Regions from separate parts of the Peribacillus sp. NPDC097224 genome, predicted to be linked through region 1. Evidence: riboswitches for the same ligand, from Rfam matches in the RefSeq annotation. Region 1 holds a riboswitch; each other region holds the start of a gene.
What was found. Region 1 has a riboswitch for cobalamin ahead of ACIQXR_RS07465 (ribonucleoside-diphosphate reductase subunit alpha). Riboswitches for the same ligand answer to the same signal wherever they lie in the genome.

Region 1 (4,698 bases):
CAAAGGTCAGGGAATAGCGAACATCGTGGCCGGTTTCTTCGGCGGGATGGCCGGATGTGCAATGATTGGACAATCCGGTATCAACATCAAATCCGGGGGACGAGGTCGGCTGTCCACTTTCGTCGCCGGGGCCTTTTTGTTAATCTTGATCGTGTTATTGAATGATGTCCTCATTAAAATTCCGATGGCCGCCCTTGTTGCGGTCATGATCATGGTTTCCATCGGGACTTTTGATTGGTCCTCCTTGAAGAGACTTCGGATCACTCCTAAAACCGAGGCGATAGTCATGATCGTAACGGTTATCGTTGTTCTTTATACGCATGATTTATCCAAAGGCGTATTCGCCGGGGTACTCTTGAGTATGATTTTCTTCTCGGCTAAAATTTCGAAAGTGTCTGTCGAGAAAACAGCGGACAACCAGGCTCGGCAAATCACTTATCGGATAAAAGGCCAGGTGTTTTTTGCATCGGTCCAAGACTTCATTTCGAAGTTTGATACGAAGGAAAAAGCAGATTCCATCATCATTGATTTTTCCAATTCGAAAATATGGGATGCCTCGGCTGTAGGAGCCGTCGAGAAAGTCATCTTAAAATACAGAGTACAGGGGAAAACGGTTCAAGTGCTTGGCCTTGATCAGGAAAGTTCTCAGCTGCTAAAGAGCCTCGCCTCATATGAAAAGTAAAAGGATGCATGGCTCCCCTGCATAAATTCTTGCTGAACCGCCAAACTAGAGTGAATGATACTCTGGATTGGAGGGAAAATCATGTCATCCGAACAGGATTATACTGCAGCAGATTTATCACCTGACCTTCTCAATGAGTTAAAACTCTTTGAAGGAAAAATACGTGAGGAATCAAACAAAGAGCTTATCGTGATTGCGTATGAAAAAGAGAAAGAAGCGTTGAATTGAAAAAAGGACTCGAAGCCACTTTCAAAGTGGCATCGAGTCCTTTTTTTATTACTTAGCGAAGATATCTGTTAAAACTGGTACAATTTGTTTTTTACGTGATACGACGCCTTCCAATACAGCAATGTTCTTATTCAATGTTACGTTATACGCTTTCTCCACTGCATCCGCTGATGCTCCTAGAGCCAAGGCAACGGAATCATTCGTTAAGATATCCGTTACGACGAATAAGAATAAATCCAATTCTTTCGCGGCAATAACTGCATGAATCGCTGCTTCAATTTCTGATTGCTTTGCAAGCACTTCATTCGGGTCAACAGCATTCACTTGAGCAATCTCAACTTTTGCCGTTCCCATTGAAAATTCTTTTGCATCAAGTGTGATGAGCTGATCGATGGTTTTGTCACTCAGGTCAGCACCCGCTTTTAGCATCTCCAAGCCATATGTTTCAGCATTCACGCCGGCAATTTCCGCTAATTCCATAGCAGCTGCGACGTCTTGCTCCGTGCAAGTAGGCGATTTGAATAATAAAGAGTCGGAAATGATGGCTGAAAGCATAAGTCCTGCAATGGCTTTAGGCACTTCAATTCCGTTTTCTTTATAAATCTTATTTAAAATAGTAGCCGTGCAGCCAACTGGTTCTGCGCGGTAATATAAAGGATCACTTGTTTCGAAATTAGCGATACGATGATGGTCGATGACTTCCAATACGCGTACCTGGTCAATGTCTTCGGCACTTTGCTGACGTTCGTTGTGATCGACTAAAATCACGCCATCCGCTTCCCCAGCCACTTTTTCAACAAGGCGGGGTGCTTCGAATTTAAATTGGTCCAACGCATATTGTGTTTCACCATTCACTTCACCAAGACGAACAGGTTCAGCTTGGATGCCCAGCTGCTTTTTTAGGTCAGCATAAGCGATTGCTGAACAGATAGTGTCGGTATCCGGATTCTTATGTCCAAAAACTAATATTTTTTCCACGATTTTTTCTCCTTTTTCCTAAATGATTTGGCAGGGATTTTTCTTTTCATAACCAGAATCCCTAGTTTTGCTATGCAATTTATTTTAACACAAAAACCCTGACATTCCGCGATGGAATTTTGTATTCCTCCCTATATTCTTTCATCATCCTCTTCCTTTATCCGACCTTGTCAATAGATATGAATCAGTTTTCCACAAATATATATGTTGAATTATCAGCATGGATGGCTTACGATAATATAAGCATACATACTAGATATTGACTTTTCTAACAACATAAATAACTATATATAGAATTATTAACCAAGGTGCCAGAGATGGCTGAAAAGGGAATCCGGTGTGAACCCGGAACTGTCCCCGCAACTGTAAATGTGACGAAATGAGAAAACCACTGTATAGCTCTCTATACGGGAAGGACTCAAAGTAGGATGATCATGAGTCAGGAGACCTGCCTGGTTTTTTCAAGTTTCTTATTCTTCGGGGATTGAGATGATGAAACGATAGTGTAACGGCTATTTTTTCATGGCTCTTTTATCCTATCGTTTGATCCGCTCAATTTATTGGGCGGTTTTTTTTTATTCGCGTACATTTAAGAGGAGGAACATTTATGACTCAAACATATAACCCTACCATAAAAAATGACACAGAAACAAATTCAATCCAGATGGACATGTTATCCAAGGATTTCGAAGGCCGTCTTGATATGGAAAAGTTCAAAAAGCGTTTTACTAAATGGCTCGATCGAAAAGGTGATGCTTCAGAAGAACAAACATCGAAAAAGTTGATCCAGCTTGCACTTGAAAGTGTCGATATCGATGCCCCAGACTGGACATTCGTCGCCGCAAGGGAACTATTGAATGCCATGTATCGTGATGCCCAAAAGAACCGGGGCTATGAAGGCCGGAACTATGGACCTTTCTATGAATTGATTCAAGAACTCTCTCAGCAGCATGAAGGGCAACGTTACCCTGTTTATAAAGCAGAGCTTCTCGACTCCTACACAAAAACGGAAATCGAAGAATTGGGTTCGGTCATCGATCCGGAAAAAGATAAACTATTTTCATATATCGGAATCTATCTTTTGAATGATCGCTACTTGGCCCGTCCAAAAAAAGACAAGGTCTATGAACTTCCCCAGGAGCGCTTCATGATCATTGCCATGGAAATCATGAGACTGGAAAAAACGGAACACCGCCTGCAGCTTGTCAAAGAGGCCTACTGGGCAATGTCGAACCTATATATGACGGTTGCGACCCCTACCCTTTCAAATGCCGGCAAAACCCACGGGCAATTGAGTTCATGCTTCATCGATGCAATCGAGGATTCCATCGACGGAATTTATCAATCAAACTATGATGCCGCAAAAGTTTCCAAGTTCGGTGGCGGCGTTGGTCTATATGTCGGAAAAATCCGTTCGCTCGGTTCTGATATCCGCGGTTTTTCCGGTAACAGTTCAGGCACGACTCCCTGGATTCGCCTCTTTAACCAAACGGCCGTCAGCGTCGATCAATTGGGACAACGTAAAGGCGCAATCGCCATCTATCTGGATGCGTGGCATAAGGACATCATGAGCTTCCTTGACTTGAAGACGCAAAACGGCGATGACCGCCTAAAGGCGCATGATATCTTCACTGGTGTCTGCATCCCCGATTTATTCATGGAAGCCGTGCGTGACCGGAAAGATTGGTATCTCTTCGACCCGCATACCGTGAAGCAAACCCTTGGGTTCTCCCTCGAGGATTTTTATGACGAGAAAAAAGGGGATGGCAGTTTCAGGGACCATTACGCCCTTGCTGTAGAGGCGGCGGAGAATGGCATACTTCCAGGCTATAGTTTCGAGAAAATCAAAGCGATGGACATTATGAAAGGCATCATGATTTCACAATTAGAAGAAGGCGTACCCTATATGTTCTACCGGGACGAAGTGAACAGAAAGAACCCGAACAAGCATAAAGGGATGATCTATTGTTCTAACCTTTGTACGGAAATCGCCCAGAACTTAAGCCCTTCAACGATCACCGACGAATATGAAACGGAAGATGGCGATGTCGTCGTAGTTCGCAAAAGCGGGGATTTCGTTGTCTGCAACCTTTCTTCCATCAACCTGCCACGCGCGGTGAACAGCGATGTATTGGAGAGACTGATCCCGATTCAGATCCGCATGCTCGATAACGTCATTGACGTGAATACCTTACCGGTCAAGCAAGCTTCCATTTCGAATAAGCGCTACCGCTCAATCGGCTTAGGAACTTTCGGGTGGCATCATTTACTCGCGACGCAAAATATCTACTGGGAGTCCGATGAAGCCGTTCAGTACGCCGATACCTTATATGAGAAAATCGCTTATTTAACCATTAAAACATCCAATGAATTGGCCAAGGAAAAAGGAACCTACCCATACTTCGAAGGGTCCGATTGGCAAACGGGGGAGTATTTCGACCTTCGTGACTATAGAGATCCAAAATGGTTGGAATTAAAAGAAGAAGTGCAGCAGTATGGTACACGAAACGGCTATTTAATGGCAATCGCCCCCAATTCATCGACTGCCAAAATCGGTCATTCCACGGATGGCATCGACCCGTTATATGAAATCGAGTTTTATGAAGAAAAGAAAAACTTCAAATTTAAAGTGACAGCGCCTGGATTGACGCCCACTACGTATGAATACTATAAAAAAACGCGCTTCCATTTGGACCAAAAGGAAAGCATCAAGCAAAATGCAGCACGTCAACGTCATATCGACCAAGCCATCAGCTTCAACCTGTATGTACAAAACACGATCAAGGCTAAAGTGTTATTGGACATACACC
Region 2 (4,698 bases), on a different contig from region 1:
GTTTAGTCAAACAACGCCGTGAAATAATAAAAGAGTATTATGACGAAAAATATGAAGAATTGAACACGACAGTGAAAAATGAAGGGGAGGGTTTAAAAGAATCAATTAAAAAGAAAGAAGAAGAAATGAAAGAGAAATATAAAGATTAATAATCAAAGGGGCTGTCTAATAGCCCTCTTTCAAGAGGATTCATGCACAAAATAAAAGGCAGAAATGTTGTTATATCAACGTTTCCGCCTTTTATTATATATACGATTTCGGCGTAATTACCCCTTTTGAGTGTGTCTTTATTTGAATAATTGCGGATATATGGTCTTTGCAGTTAGTTCTACGGCTTCTCCGATACGCGGTCCGGGACGTGACATGACGTCTTCGCTAAGCTGATATACTTGGTCTTCCTTCACGGCGCTGACATCTTTCCAACCTTTACGGGATTTGATTTCATCCACAGCATTGTCCACATAGCCTACGGTTGTGATGATGGCATCCGGGTTGCGCTTGACGACTTCTTCATCTGCTATTTTCGCCCAGCCCTTTTGGTCGGCAAAGATATTTTCGATACCGGCAGACGCCAAGATCTCTTGCTGGAAGGTTTCAGCTCCCGCTGTATAGATTTCCGGAGAAGGGCTGATTTCGAAATATGTTTTTTCTTTAGAATCGACACTCGCCACTTTTTCTTCAACATCTTTGATTTGTTTTTTTATGTTTTTGACTAGGTCATCCCCTTGGTCCGTTACGCCCATGACTTTGGCAATTTGATCAATATCGCTATATACATCATCAAAGGTCACGGCTGATTTAATAATGAAAATGGGAATTCCCGCATCTTCAAGCGGCTTTAATGCTGCTTCATCGCCAATTGTGTAGGCAATGATGGCATCCGGTTTCAAAGAGATGATTTTTTCGGAATTGATCGTCATCGAATCAGAGACACGCTCGACATCTTTAGCTTCCTCAGGATAGTTATCGAAATCTGTCGCTCCAATCACCTTATTCCCTACACCAAGGGCATATAAAATCTCCGTATTACTGGGTTGAAGTGAAACGACCGTTTCCGGAACCTTATCAAATGTGATTTCTTTTCCACTATCATCGGTGACGGTATAGGATTTGACTTCTTCAGTTGTTGCAGGATCTTTTTTCTCTATCGATTTCTGATCATCATTCAAGGCACATCCTGTAAGGAAAAGGGCGACCATCAGAAGGGCAATCCAACTGGATCTTACTGTTCTTATCATGTTTTATTCCTCCGTTTTCTTTTTCATTGTTTTGGTTGGATAGGATTTGCTGATAAAGGGAATCTCTTCGACACCCAGTTGTTTATTGACATAGACAGCCATCACGAATAGAACATTGGCAAGCAAATGAGCATAATCAAAAAGAATCGCGGGCACATCTTTTTCCGTACTGACTTTATGCAAGGCACGGACGGATTTCTTGGCTTCACTACGGCAAGTATGCAAAATACAGGCTGCCGTCGATCCTTGGGGTAGCACAAATGTTTCGATGCGTTCTTTCACTTCAGCGACATAATAGTCATAGATTTCACTTAGGCGGTTTAGACCGTCTTCGGTTATGGCCAATTTCCCCCGGGCAGAACCATTTAAATGATAAGCCATCGGCAACAGTTCCATTAAATCCCTGTAGACTTCAGGAATCTCTTTCGTGAACGACGCTGCCAGTCCCATTTGAGTCGTCAATGAATCGGTGCGAATTTCATAATCAACGGTTGAAACTGATTCGCGCATGAATGGGTAGCATAAAAAGCGGGCATCCTTCTTTTCCATAATTTTTCCTCCTTTTTAATAATGTGAATGACCTTCGTATTGCTTTTCGGCGCAAAAGAAAAAGCCGACCAAAGGTATTGGTCGGCAAACAAACATCTATGTATCTCGAACGAAAAAAAAGATGGAAGATTGCCGTACAATCCTCCTAACTTCCGAAGAGCAAAATACGATAAAAAAAAGGCAGGTCTCCTGGCTCGTGCATCATTTTACTCTAAGAACCTTCCCATTTGGATTGAATGAATGGTATCGTGCGTGCGGATTCATTCACAAACAGTGGCATATTTCTTATTTCATTAGCACTTACAGTTGCGGAAACAGCTTCGGTTTTACACCGAATTCCCTATTAAGCTGACAAGTCAGCACCTATTTTCTGCAAGGTTTATATTCACTTAGTACCAGTCTATCATAATTAATTACTTAAATAGTGAAAAGATTTCAAGAAATCTCTTTTATAGGGGTATTATTCTAGTAAACTCACTTTGTAAGGATAAATTGGAGGTTAATGTAAAATGGATGTCGAATAAATAAGGGTTAAGCATGAGTGATTTACATAATCATGGGAGGTAGAGAATGGTTTATAAACAAGTGAATCAGAAACTGGATATGATTTTGGAAAACATTGAAAAGGTCATTATTGGAAAAAGAGATATAGCAGAACTAAGTCTTGTGGCGCTCCTTTCTGGTGGACATGTCTTATTGGAAGATGTCCCGGGCGTGGGGAAGACCGTCTTGGTCAGGGCGCTAGCGAAATCCATCGGGGCGGATTTCAAACGGATTCAATTCACGCCTGACTTGCTACCGTCCGATGTAACGGGGGTATCGATTTTCAATCCGAAGGAACAAGAGTTCATCTTTAGACCGGGGCCAATCATGGGCCATATCATTTTGGCCGATGAAATCAATCGGACATCACCGAAAACGCAATCCGCCCTACTTGAAGGAATGGAAGAGGCAAGCGTGACGGTGGATGGTGTGACAAGGAAACTGGAACAACCGTTTTTCGTCATGGCCACTCAAAATCCAATTGATTACGAAGGCACATACCCACTTCCAGAAGCACAGCTAGATCGTTTTTTATTGAAAATGAAGATGGGGTATCCGGAAGTGGCAGAAGAGATAGAAGTGTTGCATCGGGCCCAATATACGGCTCCGATTGAAGAATTGGAATCCGTGATTTCGTTAGAGGAACTGATAGATTTGCAGATAGAGGCAAAGGCCGTGATCGTGGATGATACGATAAAGACGTATATCGTCGAGTTAGCTAATCAATCACGTAAGCATGAAAGTGTATATCTTGGGGTGAGCCCACGTGGATCGATTGCCCTAATGAAGGCAGCCCAAGCCTATGCGCTCCTAAAGGGAAGGGATTACGTTTTACCTGATGATGTGCAGCATTTGGTACCGTTCGTTTTTACCCATCGGCTAATCCTTAATCCGGAAGCGAATTACTCGGGGGTGAATGCTGACATGGTGATACATGAGGTAGTGGCTACGACGCAGGTACCCGTGAAGAGGGCCGTGACCTAATGCGGAATGTGCTTACCATACTGAAGAAAAACAGGAATGTCTGTGGGATCATAGTGCTCATGCTCATTTCCTTTTGTTTTGCGATGTTTCAAGGCGGGTTTATCAGTTGGTTCATTTTCTATACCTTTTTGCCGTTCGGTGCGTACTCTATGATTCTGCTGTTTTATCCACTTCAGGCTTTTGAAGTGGAGAGAAGAATTAGTAAACACGAATGCCAGGCCGGAGAGTCGGTAGATATGACATTGGTATTCTCCCGGAAAAACAGACTGCCTCTTTTATATATGGTGGTAGAAGAGGATTTGCCGATGGAACTGGAAAAGAAAACATTGGTTTTTCCAGGATTTAAACAATCCTTCCAATTGACATATACCCTGGAGAATCTGCCAAGAGGAGAACATGTCATCCAATCGGTTCGCTTCAAAATAGGGGACTTCTTTGGACTCTATGAAAAAGAAGCGACAGTGCATGCCCCTTTGAAACTCACCGTTTTCCCGGCTTATCAGGAGTTGAATTATAAACAGTTGGAGCATGTCTTCGATCAAGGACAAGTTGGTACGACGAAAAAAATACAGCGGGAACATTCGGTCGTGTCCGGAATCAGGGAGTATCAGCCGGGTGATCAATTATCCTGGATAAATTGGAAGGCAACGGCCCGAACAAGTGAAATCATGACGAAGGAATTTGAAGTGCAGAAAAACCGTGATGTATTTATTATGCTTGATGAGTACGCCTCTCCCTTCTTCGAAGAAGCTATCGTACTTGCGGCCTCTTTGGTGCATGCCTTGATAAAGAAGGGTATGGATGTTGGGTTAACCAGTACGGGATCAATGGAGGCCGTACCGGCTAAAGGAGGCAGTAAACAGAGGAGAAGACTCTTTTACCGTCTTGCAAAATCAAGGGCCACACATACAAACGTCTGGAATGGAAAGAAGAACAAGGGAGTTGTACCATCAAACGCTTCTGTAATATTCATTGTGTCCGAATTAACGATGGAAAAGATAGAAGGTTGGAATGCATTTACCGGGAATAAAGCGATGACGGTATTTTGCGTGAAAAGTCAGGGAGACTTCACGGGTGAGGAAATACGTGCGAAGTCGGTGGCGTTGGCTCGTGGAATAAAGTTGGTCTTCTTTGAACAGGGTCACCTTCAAAATGAACGAACCGAGGTGAAGGCAAATGAACGCTGATTCTACCAAATCGGAAAGGTGGATGCATGTTTTCTTATATATATTTGGTCTTCTATTGATTACCGAATGGTTACGACCCGTAGAGAAGCTTACGGATACAGGAAATATCTTGATTTTCATTATCTTTGTGTTATTTTCCTTGCTCCTACACTATTTTGGTATCCACTGGTTTGTGCGTTTCATCCTCGTAAGTGCCT
Region 3 (4,698 bases), on a different contig from region 1:
TGCGTATGGTCTGGCCCCCAAATCCTGCGGACCAAATGGGGGATGACCAGCCCTACAAAGCCAATCGTCCCTGATACGGCTACGGCAGCCCCTGTCAGTATCGAGCCGGCGATCAGAATCAGCATCTTCCTCCGCTGAACATTCACGCCTAGGTGCCTCGCACGGTCTTCCCCAAATGTCATGGCATTCAATTCGTGGGTGTTCATCATCAAAACGAGAGAACCAAGGAGGAAAAATGGCAAAATGATCGTGACATGACTCCAACCACGCATCGAGACACTTCCCATCAGCCAGCTGATGATTTGCCTTAACTCCTCACCCGTCAATGCAATCATCAATGAGATGAAAGCACTTAAAAACGAGCTGAAAATGATACCGGTTAAAATAATCGTTTCTACCTTCATGGAACGATCCATTTTTCTTGCAAAGGTCAATACGCAAAAAATCGTCAACAATGAAAAAAGAACGCTTAATGTAGGCAGTGTATATAGGCCAAAAAACGGCAGTGACAAATTCAAAAACAACGTTAATACTGCGCCAAGCGAAGCCCCTGAGGATATTCCCAGGGTATAGGGGTCAGCTAGGGGATTCCTGAGCAATCCCTGAAATGCTGCCCCTGCTATTGCAAGGGATGCCCCAACCAAACCTGCAAGCACGACCCTCGGCAGGCGGATGTTCATCACGATATTCGTCAGTGTCCCATCCGGTTCCATGGCCAGGGGCAAATGAAGGACTTCCCTGCCAATGATTTGCAAAAGCACTGGTATAGGAACGGAAACCGATCCTAAGGAAATACCGATCAATATCGAAATAACCAAAAATGATAGGGCAAATACATAGGCCAATGCCCGTTTAGTTTTTAAATACGTTCGGATAGACTGATTTGGCAAGTTCCTCTACTCCCTCTATAAGCCTAGGACCGGAACGAGTGACAATATCTGAATGGACATCGAAAACCTCACCATTCTTAACTGCCTGAATGTCGGCCCATCCATTTCTTCCCGTTACCTCTTTGACTGGATCTCCTGTGTAATAACCATAGGTTGTAATGATGACATCCGGGTTGGCCGCTATCATCGACTCTTCATCGAGTTTTACCCAGCCATCCAATTCACCTGCGACATTATCCGCTGAAATGATGTCCAGCATTTCATCCATGAAAGTATTTTTTCCCGTTGTATAGATTTCAGGTGACGGTGAAACCTCTACAAAAACACTTTTTCTATCCTCACTCTTGATTGCCTTAGCCTTTTCTTTGATCTTTTCCAGCTTGGTCTGCATCGTCTTGACGATTTCCTTTGCCTTATCCAGTTCCCCTATTGCCGTTCCAATCATCTCGATAGACGTATACACTTCTTTAAAGCTTTTAGCATCATTCACGATTATAACTGGAATACCCGCATCCTTAAGCTGTTGGATTCCTTCTTTGGAATTATGGGCACTCTCATGAGCAAGAACGATATCAGGCTGCAAGGCTAAAATCATCTCTGTATCTATTTCCATTCCACCTATCTTCTGAATATCTTTCGTTTCTTCCGGGTAATTGTCATTTTCAGACACTCCAATCACTTTCTCACCCGAACCTAGCGCAAAGACCGCTTCTGTATTACTTGGGATTAATGAAACAATTTTTTCTGGTTTCTGCTCGATGGTGACTTTGTTACCCACTGCATCTTTTAACGAAAGCGGGAAGCCCTGGTTAACAGCTTGTTTTGTCGACTGGTTTTCTCCTGTTCTATCCTGGGAGGCATCGTTACAGCCAACCAGTATACCGACCATCAATCCCATCACAAGCATGAAACTATATATCTTCCTCATCTTAAAACCTCCATCATTTTTGAGTTCATTTCTGGACCTTCACACATGTGTTGCGAATATCAAAAGACATACAAAAAAGCATCCCCCATCAAAACGGAGGATGCATGTATGGCAACGGAACAAAAAAGGGACATAGCTCTGCCACACACCTCCCCATCCGCGTGGTTACCGGTGTACAATTTTGGCAGGTCTCCTGGCTCATGGTCATTGCTAACGGCACCTTCCCATATTATTCATACAGTGGTATACATCCGTTAACTCCCATTTACAGTGGCGCGACCGCGTTGGCATTTCACCAACTTCCCTTTCAAGTCCTTACAGACACCAAATTGTTCATATGTATATAATTTCACTGCCTTTCATTATACACCATTTAGGAAATCGTATTATATGATATTTCAGATTACTTTAAATTAAGATTTGGAACGCAAAAAGGCAACCATCACATGGCTGCCTTCTATAGCTTTAGATGTCACTATTAAAACGGCATGTACTTTGATCACGTAAAAGACCTAGATCTTTCGGCACCATCGTTTCAATCAAAAAGTCATCCTCTTCCTCATAAATGATTTTCTTCATTTCGATTCCAAAGTACTCTTTCATCCGGGCTTCCGTCATCACTTCGCGGACTTCGCCATACACCACACGCTTTTCCTTGGCAGTCATTAAAACATGGTCAGCCAAGTAGAATGCGTGGTTCGGATAATGCGTGTTTATGATACAAGAAATGTTCTTCTCTTTCGATAACCGCTTTAGTGTCTGTAAAATCACGATTTGCTTTTGAATATCAAGATGCGATTCTGGCTCATCAAGAATCAATACATCCGGGTCCGATACAAGCGTCCGGGCAATCAAGGCCAGCTGCAATTCCCCACCACTGACGGAATTACAGGACTTTTTGGCAAGGTGAGCAATGCCAACCATTTCAAGAGCAGCGATGGCAGCCTCCCGGTCCTTTGCAGAAGGCTGGGACAGCGTACTGATATAAGGCGCCCTTCCCATAATGACAAGCTCTTCCAAAGTAAATCCGAAAACCATTTTATGTGCCTGAGGAACATAACCGATTCGTTTCCAGATCGTTTTGCGTGATAGCGCAGTAAGCGGCTTTCCGTCGATGAGCGTTTGACCCTTTTTCCAATCAAGAAGGCCGGTGATACACTTCAGCATCGTGGTTTTACCGGCACCGTTCGGGCCAAGGATCGCCATGATTTCTCCGTCATTCAACGAAAAGTCAATGTCGCTCTGGTAAAGAAAAGGAGCTTTCTCTCTTTTTTTAGCATAGAAAAAATTCCCTCCCTGCACCTCGATTTTCATGACCACCCACCTCCTGTCTTTCTAAGTAGAATCGCAAAGAATGGTGCGCCGATAATGGCTGTCAATATCGATAGCGGAATTTCCGTAGCCGTTACAGAACGTGCCAGGTTATCGATCAGGAGTAAATAGGCACCACCAATCGATAGGGATACCGGTAAGACAAGTTGATTGTTGTTCCCGACGAGCATTCTTGCCACATGAGGGATAATCAATCCAACCCAGCCAATGATACCGGCTATCGCTACAGAAGAAGCCGTAATTAACGTCGCACCAAGAATGACCGTCCACTTCAATCTAGTGACCGGGATACCTAGCGATTTTGCTTCATCCTCAGGTAAGGTCAGTAAATTGATTCTCCAGCGTAGTGAATACAAAATCACGATGCCGACAAGGATGATTGGTCCACCCACATATAAATCCTTGTATGTGGCCGTTCCAAGGCTTCCCATTAACCAGTATGTGATGGCTGGCAGCTTTTCCTCAGGGTCGGCGACAAACTTAATTAACGAGATCAACGCTTGGAAAAGGGCGGAGGTGACAACCCCAGCCAAAACAAGCATGAAGACCGGTGAATCTTTTTTGCCGCTGATTATGAACGTGAAAACGATGGCGGCTAAACCACAGCCAAGTGCCAAGACTTGAGATGCAAAACCATGTCCCAATAATAAAATCCCAAGGGAAGCACCGAACCCAGCACCTGCAGACACTCCTAGGATATCGGGACTGACCAAGGGGTTGCCGAACATCCCTTGGAAAGAGGCGCCTGCAATCGATAGGCCCGCACCGATTAACAAGGCCAGTAAAATTCGTGGCAGACGTATTTGAAGGACCACTGTTTCTTCCATCTGTGTCCATGTTGGCTCGATTGGAAACACGGTTGAAAGCAATATTTTAATTTGAGTCCCTAAGTCCATTCCAAAGCGTCCGATGCTCAATGATAGGAGAACCATCGCAATGGGCAATATCCAGAAGAGGACCGTTTTCCATTTTTTCATTTTCATTCCCTACTTTACTGTTTTGCGGCTTCGGAAGATGGGTGAAGAATGTTCTCTACTTGTTCTTCCGTTACATCATAATCATAGAACTCTGAGTAGTAATCCGTGATTTCATCCTTCATATCATAATCAAATAGCTCGGGATGATTTTTCTGAGCCATCCATTTTAACATAAGAGGTGCATCACCGCTTGGTGGGAACCATCTATAGATGCCCAGCGGAATTTTATATACATTTCCTTCTTGTACAGCACTGACCTGACTCCAATCTTGTCCGTTCACTGTATTGTTCGTTAGGTCTTCAGGCTGAGTTGTCGAAAAGTTCGTAATGTAGATGATATCCGGGTTCCATTTGTAGATTTGTTCCATATTGACTTCTTTTGTTCCTGTAACTTCTTCTGCTGCTATATCATAGGCCCCTGTAGCATTTAACCATTGGTTACTAAAGAAGTTCTTCCCACCGACCATGATGCTTTTATCACTGTGCTGATAGAGGATCAATGCTCTAGGCTTGTCTTTATCTTTAATGCCATCTAATTTCTTATCCAATTCGGCTTGCACGGCTTGGCCTT

Region 2: it holds a riboswitch for cobalamin, as region 1 does, so the genes downstream of both, ACIQXR_RS18930 (hypothetical protein) here and ACIQXR_RS07465 (ribonucleoside-diphosphate reductase subunit alpha) in region 1, are expected to answer to the same signal.
Region 3: it holds a riboswitch for cobalamin, as region 1 does, so the genes downstream of both, ACIQXR_RS06070 (helical backbone metal receptor) here and ACIQXR_RS07465 (ribonucleoside-diphosphate reductase subunit alpha) in region 1, are expected to answer to the same signal.

Annotation. Positions count from the first base shown of each region.
Region 1 is NZ_JBIWDK010000003.1:162,188-166,885, reverse strand. Features, by position in the region: gene ACIQXR_RS07480 (SulP family inorganic anion transporter) at 1-682, shown strand, start outside; gene ACIQXR_RS07475 (hypothetical protein) at 764-910, shown strand; gene ACIQXR_RS07470 (manganese-dependent inorganic pyrophosphatase) at 959-1,888, opposite strand; cobalamin riboswitch at 2,177-2,358, shown strand; gene ACIQXR_RS07465 (ribonucleoside-diphosphate reductase subunit alpha) at 2,553-4,698, shown strand, end outside.
Region 2 is NZ_JBIWDK010000014.1:9,235-13,932, reverse strand. Features, by position in the region: gene ACIQXR_RS18940 (VWA domain-containing protein) at 1-149, shown strand, start outside; gene ACIQXR_RS18935 (ABC transporter substrate-binding protein) at 288-1,238, opposite strand; gene ACIQXR_RS18930 (hypothetical protein) at 1,242-1,787, opposite strand; cobalamin riboswitch at 1,950-2,169, opposite strand; gene ACIQXR_RS18925 (AAA family ATPase) at 2,358-3,314, shown strand; gene ACIQXR_RS18920 (DUF58 domain-containing protein) at 3,314-4,501, shown strand; gene ACIQXR_RS18915 (transglutaminaseTgpA domain-containing protein) at 4,491-4,698, shown strand, end outside.
Region 3 is NZ_JBIWDK010000002.1:534,948-539,645, forward strand. Features, by position in the region: gene ACIQXR_RS06065 (FecCD family ABC transporter permease) at 1-890, opposite strand, end outside; gene ACIQXR_RS06070 (helical backbone metal receptor) at 853-1,818, opposite strand; cobalamin riboswitch at 1,985-2,162, opposite strand; gene ACIQXR_RS06075 (ABC transporter ATP-binding protein) at 2,284-3,132, opposite strand; gene ACIQXR_RS06080 (FecCD family ABC transporter permease) at 3,129-4,127, opposite strand; gene ACIQXR_RS06085 (ABC transporter substrate-binding protein) at 4,142-4,698, opposite strand, start outside.